Regions from separate parts of the Neorhizobium puerariae genome, predicted to be linked through region 2. Evidence: predicted binding sites of a transcription regulator. Region 2 holds the regulator's gene; each other region holds the start of a gene.
The links. The regulator LexA, encoded in region 2, represses DNA repair genes until DNA is damaged. The targets are predictions, from matches to a motif close to TGTTCNNNNTGTGTTCNG.
Positions count from the first base shown of each region.

Region 1: the regulator LexA is predicted to act here: its motif matches at 1,460-1,477, upstream of recA (recombinase RecA).
Region 3: the regulator LexA is predicted to act here: its motif matches at 1,747-1,764, upstream of ACFFP0_RS15965 (energy-coupling factor ABC transporter ATP-binding protein).
Region 4: the regulator LexA is predicted to act here: its motif matches at 1,251-1,268, upstream of uvrA (excinuclease ABC subunit UvrA).

Region 1 is NZ_JBHMAA010000036.1:18,459-21,810, reverse strand. It holds gene cckA (cell cycle histidine kinase CckA) at 1-1,289, shown strand, start outside; gene recA (recombinase RecA) at 1,537-2,625, shown strand; gene alaS (alanine--tRNA ligase) at 2,806-3,352, shown strand, end outside.
Region 2 is NZ_JBHMAA010000032.1:7,072-10,423, forward strand. It holds gene ACFFP0_RS24275 (helix-turn-helix domain-containing protein) at 1-476, shown strand, start outside; gene lexA (transcriptional repressor LexA) at 815-1,534, shown strand; gene ACFFP0_RS24285 (ComEC/Rec2 family competence protein) at 1,515-3,352, opposite strand, start outside.
Region 3 is NZ_JBHMAA010000017.1:61,350-64,701, reverse strand. It holds gene ACFFP0_RS15975 (biotin transporter BioY) at 1-383, opposite strand, end outside; gene ACFFP0_RS15970 (energy-coupling factor transporter transmembrane component T family protein) at 413-1,018, opposite strand; gene ACFFP0_RS15965 (energy-coupling factor ABC transporter ATP-binding protein) at 1,015-1,692, opposite strand; gene ACFFP0_RS15960 (winged helix-turn-helix domain-containing protein) at 1,801-2,994, shown strand; gene ACFFP0_RS15955 (Bug family tripartite tricarboxylate transporter substrate binding protein) at 3,088-3,352, opposite strand, start outside.
Region 4 is NZ_JBHMAA010000020.1:77,145-80,496, forward strand. It holds gene ACFFP0_RS18505 (HPP family protein) at 1-502, shown strand, start outside; gene ACFFP0_RS18510 (single-stranded DNA-binding protein) at 598-1,143, opposite strand; gene uvrA (excinuclease ABC subunit UvrA) at 1,391-3,352, shown strand, end outside.

The sequences.
Region 1 (3,352 bases), on a different contig from region 2:
GCGACGAGGCGCCTGAAGAGGCGGCGATCGTCTACGCCGTCGAGACCACCGAGCAGAAGGCGCTCGAGACCCAGATGGCGCAGACCCAGAAGCTCAATGCGGTGGGCACGCTGGCGGGCGGCATCGCGCACGATTTCAACAACGTGCTCACCGCGATCCTGCTCTCCTCCGATCATCTTCTTCTCCAGGCGCGCCCCTCCGACGCGAGTTTCGCGGACCTGATGGAGATCAAGCGCAACGCCAACCGCGCGGCCGTTCTGGTCCGCCAGCTTCTGGCCTTCTCGCGCAAGCAGACCATGCGGCCGGCGGTGCTGAACCTCACCGATGTCGTCGGAGACCTGCGCATGCTGGTCGACCGGCTGATTTCCGGCACGAATGTGAAGCTGGAGGTGGATTACGGGCGGGATCTCTGGCCGGTGCGCACGGATCTCTCGCAGTTCGAGCAGGTATTGATCAATCTCTGCGTCAATGCCCGCGATGCCATGCCCCAGGGCGGCACGATCCTGATCAAGACCCGCAACGTTTCCGCACAGGAGGCCGCGGGCTTCCATCAGGCGGACCTGCCTGCGGAGGATTTCGTGATGGTGGAGGTCTCCGACACAGGCACGGGGATTTCCTCCGAGATCATGGACAAGATCTTCGAGCCTTTCTTCACCACCAAGGAGGTGGGCAAGGGGACAGGCCTCGGCCTTTCCATGGTGTACGGGATCGTCAAGCAGTCCGGAGGATACATCTATCCGGAATCCGAGGTCGGCCGCGGCACGAGCTTCAGGATTTTCCTGCCGCGTCATGTCGCCGAGGCTCCGGCTTCCACGCAGGAGACCGCGCGGGTCGACAATGCCGGCGGGACGGGCGGCCAGGCGGTTGCGGCGCCGGTCGTATCGAAGCCGCCCGCGGAAGACCTGGATCTTACCGGCAATTCGGCGGTCGTGCTGCTGGTCGAGGATGAGGAAGCGGTCCGGCGCGGCGGCAAGCGCATGCTGGAGACGCGCGGTTATACGGTCCATGAGGCCGGGTCGGGCACCGAGGCTCTCGATATCATGGAAGAGCTGGAGGGAAAGGTCGACATCGTCGTCTCCGACGTCGTCATGCCCGAGATGGACGGTCCGACATTGCTTGCCGAACTGCGCAAATCCTATCCGGACCTGAAGTTCATCTTCGTTTCCGGTTATGCCGAGGACGCGTTTGCCCGCAACCTTCCGGCCGATGCGAAGTTTGGTTTCCTGCCGAAGCCTTTCTCGCTGAAACAGCTCGCGGTGGCGGTCCGGGAAATGCTCGATTCGGAGTGAGGGGATATTCCCCGGCTGCGAAGAAAACCGGCCGTCGCGATTCGTCCCGCAATTGCGGTGAGGCCTTGTTTTCAAAGATGAATTCTCCACATGGCGGCGGGCGTGAACATCATGAGAACGGATTTGAAATAGCTATTTGAAGTCAATCCGTTGAATGCCTATTGCCAAATGAGAACAAAATAGGTACATCACCTTTATCGGCTGCTTCATTGCTTGCGCGGCGGCAATAACCTAAAGGTGGGATCACATGGCACAGAATAGTTTGCGGCTCGTAGAGGATAAAGCGGTGGACAAGAGCAAGGCGCTGGAAGCGGCACTGTCTCAAATCGAACGGTCTTTCGGCAAGGGATCGATCATGAAGCTCGGTTCGAACGAGAATATCGTTGAGATCGAGACGGTTTCCACCGGCTCTCTCAGCCTCGACATCGCGCTCGGCATCGGCGGCCTGCCAAAGGGCCGCATCATCGAGATCTACGGTCCGGAAAGCTCCGGCAAGACGACGCTCGCGCTGCAGACGATCGCCGAAGCCCAGAAGAAGGGCGGTATCTGCGCCTTCGTCGATGCCGAACATGCGCTCGATCCGGTCTATGCCCGCAAGCTCGGCGTCGATCTCCAGAACCTGCTGATCTCGCAGCCGGATACGGGTGAGCAGGCGCTCGAGATCACCGACACGCTGGTTCGTTCCGGTGCCGTCGACGTTCTCGTGGTCGACTCGGTCGCGGCATTGACGCCCCGCGCCGAAATCGAGGGCGAGATGGGCGACAATCTGCCGGGCCTGCAGGCCCGCCTGATGAGCCAGGCGCTGCGCAAGCTGACGGCCTCGATCTCGAAGTCGAACACCATGGTGATCTTCATCAACCAGATCCGCATGAAGATCGGCGTCATGTTCGGTTCGCCGGAAACCACCACCGGCGGCAACGCCCTGAAGTTCTACGCATCGGTTCGCCTCGACATCCGCCGTATCGGCCAGGTCAAGGAGCGCGAGGAAGTGGTCGGCAACCAGACCCGCGTGAAGGTCGTCAAGAACAAGATGGCGCCGCCCTTCAAGCAGGTCGAATTCGACATCATGTACGGGGAAGGCGTGTCCAAGACGGGCGAGCTGATCGATCTCGGCGTGAAGGCGGGAATCGTGGAGAAGTCCGGCGCATGGTTCTCCTACAACAGCCAACGCCTCGGTCAGGGCCGTGAGAACGCGAAGCTTTTCCTGCGCGATAATCCGGAACTCGCCCGCGAGATCGAGATGGCGCTTCGCCAGAATGCAGGCCTGATCGCCGACCGCTTCCTGCAGAATGGCGGCCCGGAGGCCGACGACGGCGATGGAGCCGCAGAAATGTAAGCGGTTCCGCCGCATTCAGGTTTTCCTGGCCATGGACCTTCGAGCCGGCCGCGATCGAAAGATGCGCGGCCGGTTTCTCGTTTGGCGGGGCGGCGGGCGGCTGGACAGTTGTGGGCGTGGACGATACAAGCCTTTGGTTTTCGAATAACAGCACCGCATCCGCGGGAAAAAGGGCGTAGCATGAGCGGCGTGAATGAAATCCGGTCGACTTTCCTCGACTATTTCCGAAAGAACGGACACGAGGTCGTGGCCTCCAGTCCGCTGGTTCCGCGCAACGACCCGACCCTGATGTTCACCAATGCGGGCATGGTGCAGTTCAAGAACGTCTTTACCGGCCTTGAGACGCGTCCCTATTCGACCGCGGCGACTGCCCAGAAATGCGTGCGCGCCGGCGGCAAGCACAACGATCTCGACAATGTCGGCTACACGGCGCGCCACCATACCTTCTTCGAAATGCTCGGCAATTTCTCCTTTGGCGACTATTTCAAGGAGCGTGCGATCGAGCTTGCCTGGAACCTGATCACGAAGGAATTCGGTCTTGACCGCAACCGCCTTCTGGTCACCGTCTATCACACGGACGACGATGCCTTTAACCTGTGGAAGCGGATCGCGGGTCTGCCGGATGAGAAGATCATCCGCATCCCGACCAGCGACAATTTCTGGGCGATGGGCGATACCGGCCCGTGCGGCCCGTGCTCCGAGATATTCTATGACCACGGCGAGCATA
Region 2 (3,352 bases):
CTGTCATTGATCGCCTGCGAAAAGCGATGGGTGTGGACAGCGACACCGACCTCTCAACCGCCCTTGGTGTGAATAAGTCTACAGTTTCGGCGTGGCGAACGCGAAAGCGCATTCCCTACGCTGAGGTAGTGCAAGTCGCATTCAAAACGCGGGAGAACATCGAATGGCTTCTAACGGGCAAAGAGCGCACTCAGATGCTGCCCGGGGTGTACGGCGGGGAAATTAACGTCAGGCTTCTAGCTGCGACGATGTATGACGTCTGGAATGCGCGGATTTTCCAAGAGGCGTTTGGCCCAGGCACTGACAAGTGGAAGCAAGCCAGTTTCCGCGCAAAATGGATCGCAGATCGCTATAATCACTTCCAATTTTTAATGAACGACATGACCGCAGGCGGTCGCATGACGCAGGAAGAATTCACCCATCACCTAATTGATATGCTCGAGGTGAAAGAGCGCGACGAGGACACGCAAAAATAAGCAATAAACGCGCCCACAACCATGTCGCCACCTCGTCGCCACTGGCGAGTTTTTCGGGCACCCTGAGAGAGTGATGTCCTCAAAAAACGTAATGTTTTCTAATGCGGTACGAGCTACGTTAGATTCGCGAGATTTTGAAATTACCCATTTCGGGTGGCGACATGATATATTCAGGCAAATCAATGCTTTGAGCGCGGTTAATCTAATAGAGCGAATTCCGCCAATCTAAAAAAGCAAATTCCCGCGCAATACTTCACGGAAATTTAGGGACTTGCGGAACACATATGGAACATATAGTGTCCGTTCTGGATTTGTTTCCGACTCTCGGGGTGCCAAACATGCTCACGCGCAAACAGCAGGAACTGCTTCTGTTCATTCACGAACGCATGAAGGAGTCCGGCGTCCCCCCTTCGTTCGATGAAATGAAGGATGCACTCGATCTTGCATCGAAATCCGGCATCCACCGGCTGATCACGGCGCTCGAAGAGCGCGGCTTCATCCGCCGCCTGCCGAACCGCGCGAGGGCCCTCGAAGTCATCAAGCTGCCGGAAGCCTACCAGCCAAGCCTGCAGCCGCGCCGCGGCTTCTCCCCGAGCGTGATCGAAGGCAGCCTCGGAAAACCGCAGCCGGTCGCCGCCGCTCCCAGGCCGGTGGCAAACAACGACACCTCCAATGCGACTACCGTTCCGGTCATGGGCCGCATCGCCGCCGGCGTGCCGATCTCGGCGATCCAGAACAATACGCATGACATCGCGGTGCCTGCCGAAATGCTCGGCTCCGGCGAACACTACGCGCTGGAAGTCAAGGGCGATTCGATGATCGAAGCGGGCATCCTCGACGGCGATACGGTGGTCATCCGGAACACCGGCACCGCCAATCCCGGCGACATCATCGTGGCCCTGGTGGACGACGAGGAAGCAACGCTCAAGCGTTTCCGCCGCCGTGGCGCGTCTATCGCCCTCGAAGCGGCCAATCCGGCCTACGAAACCCGCATATTTCCGCCCGACCGGGTGAAGATCCAGGGCAAACTGGTCGGCCTCATCCGTCGCTATCATTGATCATCTGCTGAAGCGGTTCTGGCAGCGTGGTGTCTGAGGTGCCACTTCGCCAGTCGTAATGGCGATGCTGCATCCAGGGGCGATCCCGGTTGGCAAGGGCTGCGTGGATCTGCCAGAATTCCATATCCGTCGCCCCGCGAAGCGCGATCTCCAGAGCGCCGGTCTTTCGAAGGGTTTCGCCGTTGAACATCAGCGCGCCGGAGCGGCAATTGTCGAAACGGGCGCGTGGAGCGATGACGATATCGGCGACATCGCAGGCCGGGCCGGCATAACGGCTGTCCTCCACGGCGGCGATAATGGCGCCCTCCGCGGTCCTTGCCGCGCACCATGATCGCGCCGAACAGATGAACCGGCCTTCCGGCGCTTGCCGGATGCCGGATCGGGCGGCGTCCATTTCGGCCGGCTTGAGTTCGCGACGCTCCCCGGATTTCGCGCCGGAAGACTTTTCACCGGACGGAGACATCTCCGGTTTCGACGGATCGCCCAGCAGAAGCGCCCGCCGCCATTGGTCGTAGATGAAATCGGGAGGGCGCGCGCGATTGGTGGCGACCCGGTCGCCGGCCAGCAGGGCAACCATCGTTCCATCCTCGGATATCAGAATGTCCGGAAGCGGTTTCGATCGCTCCTGCCATGACAGCGCCAGCGCCGACGCAAGGAGCGGAATGCCGAGGAGCCGAAGCCTGGTTCTCAGAAGCGTCAGGAGGAGAAACCCGATGGTGGCCACGCCCATGAACCAGGGATGCTGCCTGCCGACAGGCACGTCGCCACCCCAGGCCGCGACATGCTTTGCTATCGCGATCACGGCGTCGAGCCCAAGGCCCATCAGTTTCAGGAACGGCGCATCGAGCCCGAAGGGCATCAGAAGCATGCCGGCAAGGCCGGCGGGCATGACCACGAAGGAGATGACCGGCATGGCGGCCAGGTTCGCAGCTAGGCCATAGGTCGCGATGCGATGGAAATGCTCGACGGAAAAGATCGCGGTCGAGACGCTGCCGATCAGGGACGTCACGAGGATACCCGACGTGAATTTCCAGAAAGCCAGTGCCGGCATCAGTGCGGGAAACCGGAACGGCGAGGGTTCCGGATCGTGTTTCCTCGATCGGTTCGTCCAGAAGGCATAACCGGCGACCAGGGCCGCAGTGGCGGAAAACGACATCTGAAAGCTTGGACCCAGAACCTCCGACGGCGAGAGGGCAATGATGATGAGAGCCGAGAGCGCCACATTGCGCAGGCTGATCGACGGCCTGTCGAAAAGCACCGCAACCAGCATGACGGCCATCATGATATAGGCGCGCTCGGCCGAGACCCCGAAGCCGGAAATCAGGTAATAGGCAGTCACCATGGCAAGCGCGCCGAAAGCGGCGAGCTTCTTGACCGGCCATGCCTGGGCAAAACCCGTAAACAGGGAGAGCAGGCTGCGCGCACCAACGAAGAAGATGCCCGCGGCAAGCGCCATGTTGAGCCCCGAGATCGCGATGATATGGGCAAGGCCGGACAGCCTGAGCGCCTCGGTCGTCTCCTCGGAGATCGCCCGACGCTCATCCGTGACGATCGCTGCGGCGAAGGCGCCGGCGTCGCCGGGCACAGTCTCGCGAATATGGTCGGCGATGGTACTGCGCAGATCGAAAAGCCGGCTCTTGAGTTCCGCACTCCAGCCATCCGTCGATTGCGAAATCCCCTCGTTCTTCGGCGCTCCATAAAAGAAGCCGACGGCGCCGACGCCATCGAAATAGGAAGAGAAGGCGAAATCGTGGAGCCCCGGCAGGGCCGGTCCCGACGGCGGGGAAATGCGCACCCGGCCGACAAGCCTATCGCCGG
Region 3 (3,352 bases), on a different contig from region 2:
CCGCCGAACAATGCGGCAAGGAAGAAGCCGGCGATCTGCACGATGCCGCTCTGCGAGCGGTCCACGAAGCGTTCAGAAAGATAACCGGTGACGAAGGCTGCGAAGAACCAGCCGACGAGATAGCCGGCGGTCGGGGAGACGAAAGTCGCAAGGCCGCCGCGCCCGCCGGAAAGCACCGGCAGGCCGATCGCCACGAGCAGCAGGACGAGCAGCACGGCGAAGCCACCCCGCCTGGCGCCGAGGACGACGCCGGCCAGCATGACGCCCAGCGACTGGGCGGAGATCGGCACCGGAATGAAGCCGAGCATGATCGGAGGCACCAGGCCCAGCGCCACGATGATCGCGGCGAACAGGGCGGCCAGAACGAGATCCCGAGTGCTCATGGATATGTATCCTCAATGTCGTGGCAATGTCACTTCCGTGCCCGGATGCCGCGGGCGTCGATGGCTGCGGCGATCTCGTCGGCATTCCTGAGCGTCAGGATGATCAAGGGGGCCGCGAGCGTCAATGGGGCGGGCTTCAACCCCCGGGCGTGATGGGCGTCGCGGATGGCCTGATAACGGTCCACCACCTCTGGCACGAAACGGATCACGAGGCCGATCGCGAGGCCGACATCCGCCGCCTTGATGAGGCCGAGCCGCTCCAGCGGCCGGGCCGCGAGCGTGATTTCGTCGATGAAATCGCCGGTGCTCGTGGTCGCCGTGACGGCGGCCGCGCAAAGCGCCAGGGCGCTGAGCCGCATGAGCACGACAAGCGCCTGGCCCGGACTGTTGAGAACCAGCGTGAAGATCGAAACGGCGGCGACCGTCAGCACGACCATCCGCAGGCGAAGCCAGGATTTCCGCCATCCGAGCCCCAGCGAAGCGTAGAGGCAGGCTCCGGAGACGGCGGCAATGCCGAGAAGCATATGCGAATCGGTCAGGAAGAGCAGGAAGCTGGCCGCCGCGAGCCCCAGGAGCTTTGTCCGCGGCGACAGCCGGTGCAGGAAAGTGTCGCCTTCGACATAAAGCGTCTTCATGCGGCGATTTCCCGATACCGCGCTATGATGTCCCAGGGAACGCCGTCGGCGGCGAGGCGGCCTTCATGGAACAGCAGGACCCGGTCGAAATCCGCAATCAGCGAGAGGTCGTGGCTGATGACGATGACGTCTTCGTCGAGGCCGCGGATCGTCCGTTCCACGAGGTCGCGGTTCCTCAGGTCGAGCTGGTTGGTCGGTTCGTCCATGATCAGGATATTGGGCCGGGTGACCAGCACCGAGGCAAGCGCCGCGAGCTGCAATTCGCCGCCGGAAAGCTCATGCGCCCGGCGCTCCGCCAGATGACCTATGCCGAAACGGGAAAGCACTCCGTTCACGGCCGCGTCGATTTCCCGCGTCGGCAGTCTCCGCGATTTCAGGCCGAGCGCCATGTCTTCCCGCAGGATCGGCAGGATGATCTGGTTCTGCGGGTTCTGGAAGATGAAGCCGGCTTCGGCGCGCACCCTGTCGCCATCCCTTGCGGTGTCGAAGCCGTTGACCGTGACGCGGCCGGCATACGGCGCCACCAGGCCGTTGATCATCCGGGCGAAAGTCGTCTTGCCCGAGCCGTTGAGCCCGATGATGCCGATGCGCCGTTCCGTGAGCGAAAGCGTCAACGGATGGAGCACGGTGCGCCCCTCGAAATGCGCCTCAGCCTCTTCGAACCGTATATCCAAGCCTCACCCTCGCTTTTCAGCGGTCTATAAACCGGATGACAGGCGAGGGGAATTCGGAACAAAACATAAACATTGAAACCGCCGCGCCGGCATCCTAGTCTATCCGCCATGGCGATTCTCATTCCGAACGATCAGGCCCGAAAGATATTCCTCGACCGGCAGCGGCTTTCCGGGCCGCCCGGCCGGGCTCTTGCCAAGACGGGTCTGCTGCAGCTCATCGACGATCTCGGCTTCGTGCAGGTCGACAGTATCGCGACCGTCGAACGCGCCCATCACATGATCCTGTTCTCCCGCAACCAGACCTACAGGCGCGAACATCTGACCGCGCTTCTGGAAAAGGACGGCGAGCTTTTCGAGCATTGGACGCACGACGCCTCGATCATTCCCTCGCGCCTCTTCCGGTACTGGAAGCACCGGTTTCTCCGCCGGGAGCCGATCCTCGCCGAGCGCTGGAGGAAATGGCACGGCGAGGGTTTTGACGCCGCTTTCGAGGAAACGTTCCGGCACATCGCCGAGAACGGCGCGATCATGTCGCGCGACATGAAGACGGAAGACCACAAGTCCGGCGGCTGGTGGAACTGGCATCCGAACAAGACGGCCCTCGAATATTACTGGCATACGGGCAAGCTCGCGATTGCCGGCCGGGTCAATTTCCAGAAGATCTACGACCTGATGGAACGGGTCATCCCGCCGCGCCATCACGAACCGGAAGTGAGCCACGAGGAGTTCATCGACTGGGCCTGCCGCAGCGCACTGGAGAGGCTCGGTTTCGCAACCTCGGGGGAGATCGCCGCCTTCTGGGACCTCGTGACGCCGCAGGAGGCGAAGGATTGGGTGGCCGATCATCGCGACGAATTGACGGAAGTGCTGATCGGCTCCGCCAATGGCGGCCGGCCGCGCCCGTCGTTCGCCTTCGCGGGTTTTCCGGAAAATCCCGGCGATATTCCCGAACCGCCGGCCCGCGTGCGCGTGCTCAGCCCTTTCGATCCGCTCCTGCGCGACCGTGACCGGGCCGAGCGGCTCTTCGATTTCTTCTACCGTATCGAGGTTTTCGTGCCCGAGCCCAAACGGCAATACGGCTATTACGTCTTTCCGCTGCTCGAAGGCGACCGGATGATCGGGCGCATCGACATGAAGGCAGACCGCAGGGCGAATGTGCTCGACGTCAGGCGGCTATGGCTGGAAAAGGGCGTTCGGCCTTCCGTCGGCCGGCTGGAGAAACTGGACGCCGAGCTTCTGCGCATCGCCCGCTTCGCCGACGTCGACAAGGTTGTCTACCAGGACGGCTGGCGCGGCGAGTGAGGTACGCTCCTGCGTGCGTGCGCCGCTCCGGTTTCGCGCAATGGGGAAAGGCCGGAATGAAGCCCGGCCTTTCCCATGCGGCTTTCCGGCCGCCTACTGCTTCTCGATCTTGCCGATCTTCGCCCAGTCTTCCCAGCGCTTCACGTCCATCGTCGCGTAGTCGAGGGTGGCCTGGGGGTTGTCGAGGGTCATCGGTTCGCCGCCATTGGTGCCGACGAACTTGCGGGACTCCTCGCTGGTGGTGACCTCCGTCATCACCTTGTGCATCTTGTCCAGGATCGGCTTCGGCGTACCTTTGGGCGCTGCCAGGACCCACCAGATGCGGACGTCGACATTGGGCACGCCTTCCTCCTGGAAG
Region 4 (3,352 bases), on a different contig from region 2:
CCTGGAAACCATCCTGCGGCGGACGGAATTGCGCTCCTACCGCAGACGCGCCAGCCATCTCGATTGCAACATCATCATGTCCCGCGACGTGGTTGCCGTCGCGCCGGACAATTCGCTGAAGGAGGCGCACGACCTGATGCGCGCCCATCACTTCAAGGCCCTGCCCGTCACCAATGACAGGGCCGAGGTCATCGGCATCGTTACGCAGACCGATTTCCTCGACAAGGCGAACTGGACCAAGGGACGGCCCCGGATCGGTTTTGCCCATCGCCTGCGCCTGGTGCTTTCCGGCGCCAGCGCTCCCAACGATACCGTCAAGGACATCATGACCGCGCCCGTCCGGACCGTCGGCCCCGACACTCCCATTGCGGACGCCATTGTCATCTTCGCCGAGGAAGGGCTACACTATCTGCCGGTCACGCGGGAGAACAACAAGCTGGTCGGGATCGTCTCCCAGTCCGATGTCCTGGTGGCCATGCTGGCCGATGCCGCAGCCAGCTGAAGCGCGGAACCCGCAAGAGCGCTCTTCCCCTCTACCGCTACAGCATTCCCCAGGACTGTGCACAGGGGCCGCTCTCGCCCGGCCGGAACGACCGATCAGAACGGAATGTCGTCATCCATATCACGCGAGAAATTGCCGCCAGCGGGCTGACTGCCACGGCTGGCTCCACCCGAAGGCCGGCCGTAATCGTCCCCGCCGCCATAACCGCCGCTGAAGTCGTTTCCACCGACGTCGCTGCCGACGCGATTGTTGCCGCCGCCGTAGCTGCCTCGATCGCCCCCGCCCTCACCGCGACCGTCCAGCATCGTCAGCGTGGAATTGAAGCCCTGCAGCACGACTTCCGTCGTGTAGCGGTCGTTGCCGTTCTGGTCCTGCCACTTGCGCGTCTGCAGCTGGCCCTCGATATAGAGCTTGGCGCCCTTCTTCACATATTGCTCGACGACCTTGCAGAGGCCTTCGTTGAAAACCACGACATTGTGCCATTCCGTCTTTTCACGGCGTTCGCCGGAATTGCGGTCGCGCCAGGTCTCCGAGGTCGCAATTCGCAGGTTGGCGATCGGGCGACCGTCCTGCGTGCGGCGGATTTCCGGATCGGCTCCGACATTTCCCACCAGGATAACCTTGTTCACGCTACCAGCCATAATTCTCACCTTGTCCGCCGCATCCTGCGGCCCTAAATCCGTCGTGGTACCTTAACCCATCGGTTCGATCCGTTGGGCGCAGATGATTTTTAATCCACAGACAAATTTGTTCTTTATTTGTTCTAATTTATTCCTATAGTGCTGTCAACCGACTCGGAACCGCCGACGGGTTGCGGCAGTTTCGTCTCGACCAGGCGCGCATCAATCACTACATAAGGGCCTTCCATCCTCCCCGAAGAGCATGAAGATGAGTGAACTGAAGACCATTTCCATACGTGGTGCGCGCGAGCACAATTTGAAGGGCATCGATCTCGATCTGCCGCGCAATTCGCTGATCGTCATGACCGGCCTTTCCGGTTCGGGCAAGTCCTCGCTTGCTTTCGATACGATCTATGCCGAAGGCCAGCGGCGTTATGTCGAAAGCCTTTCGGCCTATGCGCGTCAGTTCCTGGAGATGATGCAGAAGCCTGATGTCGACCAGATCGACGGGCTTTCGCCGGCCATCTCCATCGAGCAGAAGACGACCTCGCGCAATCCGCGCTCGACGGTCGGCACGGTCACCGAAATCTACGACTACATGCGCCTGCTTTTCGCACGCGTCGGCGTCCCCTATTCGCCGGCGACCGGCCTGCCGATCGAAAGCCAGACGGTCAGCCAGATGGTCGACCGCATCCTCGCTTTCGAGGAAGGCACGCGTCTTTATATCCTGGCGCCGATGATCCGCGGGCGAAAGGGCGAGTACAAGAAGGAACTCGCCGACCTGATGAAGAAGGGCTTTCAGCGGGTCAAGGTCGACGGGCAATTCTATGAGATTGCCGATGTTCCGGCGCTCGACAAGAAATACAAGCACGATATCGATGTTGTCGTGGACCGCCTCGTGGTGCGCTCCGATATCTCGGCGCGCCTGGCGGACAGTCTTGAAACTTCGCTGAAACTCGCAGACGGTCTGGCGGTGGCGGAATTCGCCGACAGGCCGTTGCCGCCCGAAGAGACGGCCGCCGGGGGCTCGGCCAACAAGTCGCTCAACGAGACGCACGAGCGCGTGCTGTTCTCCGAGAAATTCGCCTGCCCCGTTTCCGGCTTCACCATTCCGGAGATCGAGCCACGGCTCTTTTCGTTCAACAATCCGTTCGGCGCGTGCCCGACCTGCGACGGCCTTGGCTCGCAGCAGAAGGTGGACGAGGCGCTGATCGTGCCGGAACCGGCCCGGACCTTGCGGGACGGCGCGATCTCGCCCTGGGCCAAATCCACCTCTCCCTATTACAACCAGACGCTCGAAGCGCTGGGGAAAGTGTTCGGCTTCAAGCTTTCGAACCGCTGGAACGAGCTGTCCGGCGAGGCGCAGAAGGCAATCCTGCATGGAACCGAGGAGAAAATCGAGTTCCACTATGCCGACGGCGCCCGTTCCTACAAGACGGTCAAGAATTTCGAGGGCATCGTTCCGAACCTCGAACGCCGCTGGAAGGAGACCGATTCGGCCTGGGCGCGCGAGGATATCGAGCGCTACATGTCGGCCGCCCCCTGCCCGGCCTGCAACGGCTACCGCCTGAAGCCGGAAGCGCTCGCGGTGAAGATCAAAAAGCTGCATATCGGCGAAGTGACCGATATGTCGATCAGAGTGGCGCGCGACTGGTTCGAGGCGCTTCCCGGCGAATTGAATGCCAAGCAGAACGAGATCGCGGTACGAATCCTCAAGGAAATCCGCGAGCGCCTGCGCTTTCTCAACGATGTCGGCCTCGATTACCTGAGTCTCTCTCGCAATTCCGGCACCCTGTCCGGTGGCGAAAGCCAGCGCATCCGGCTCGCCTCGCAGATCGGCTCGGGCCTGACGGGCGTGCTCTACGTACTCGACGAGCCTTCGATCGGCCTTCACCAGCGGGACAATGCCCGCCTGCTCGAAACGCTGAAACACCTGCGCGACATCGGCAATACGGTAATCGTCGTCGAACATGACGAGGACGCGATCCTCACCGCCGACTATGTCGTCGATATCGGCCCCGCCGCCGGCATCCACGGCGGCACGGTGGTCGCGCAGGGCGCGCCCGCCGAGATCATGGCCAATCCGAAGTCCCTGACCGGCAAGTATCTTTCCGGCGAACTCGGCGTGCCGGTGCCGGCCGAGCGCCGCAAGCCGAAGAAGGGCAAGGAGATCAAGGTCGTCGGCGCGCGCGGCAACAATCTCAGGAATGTCACGGCCTCCGTGCCGCTT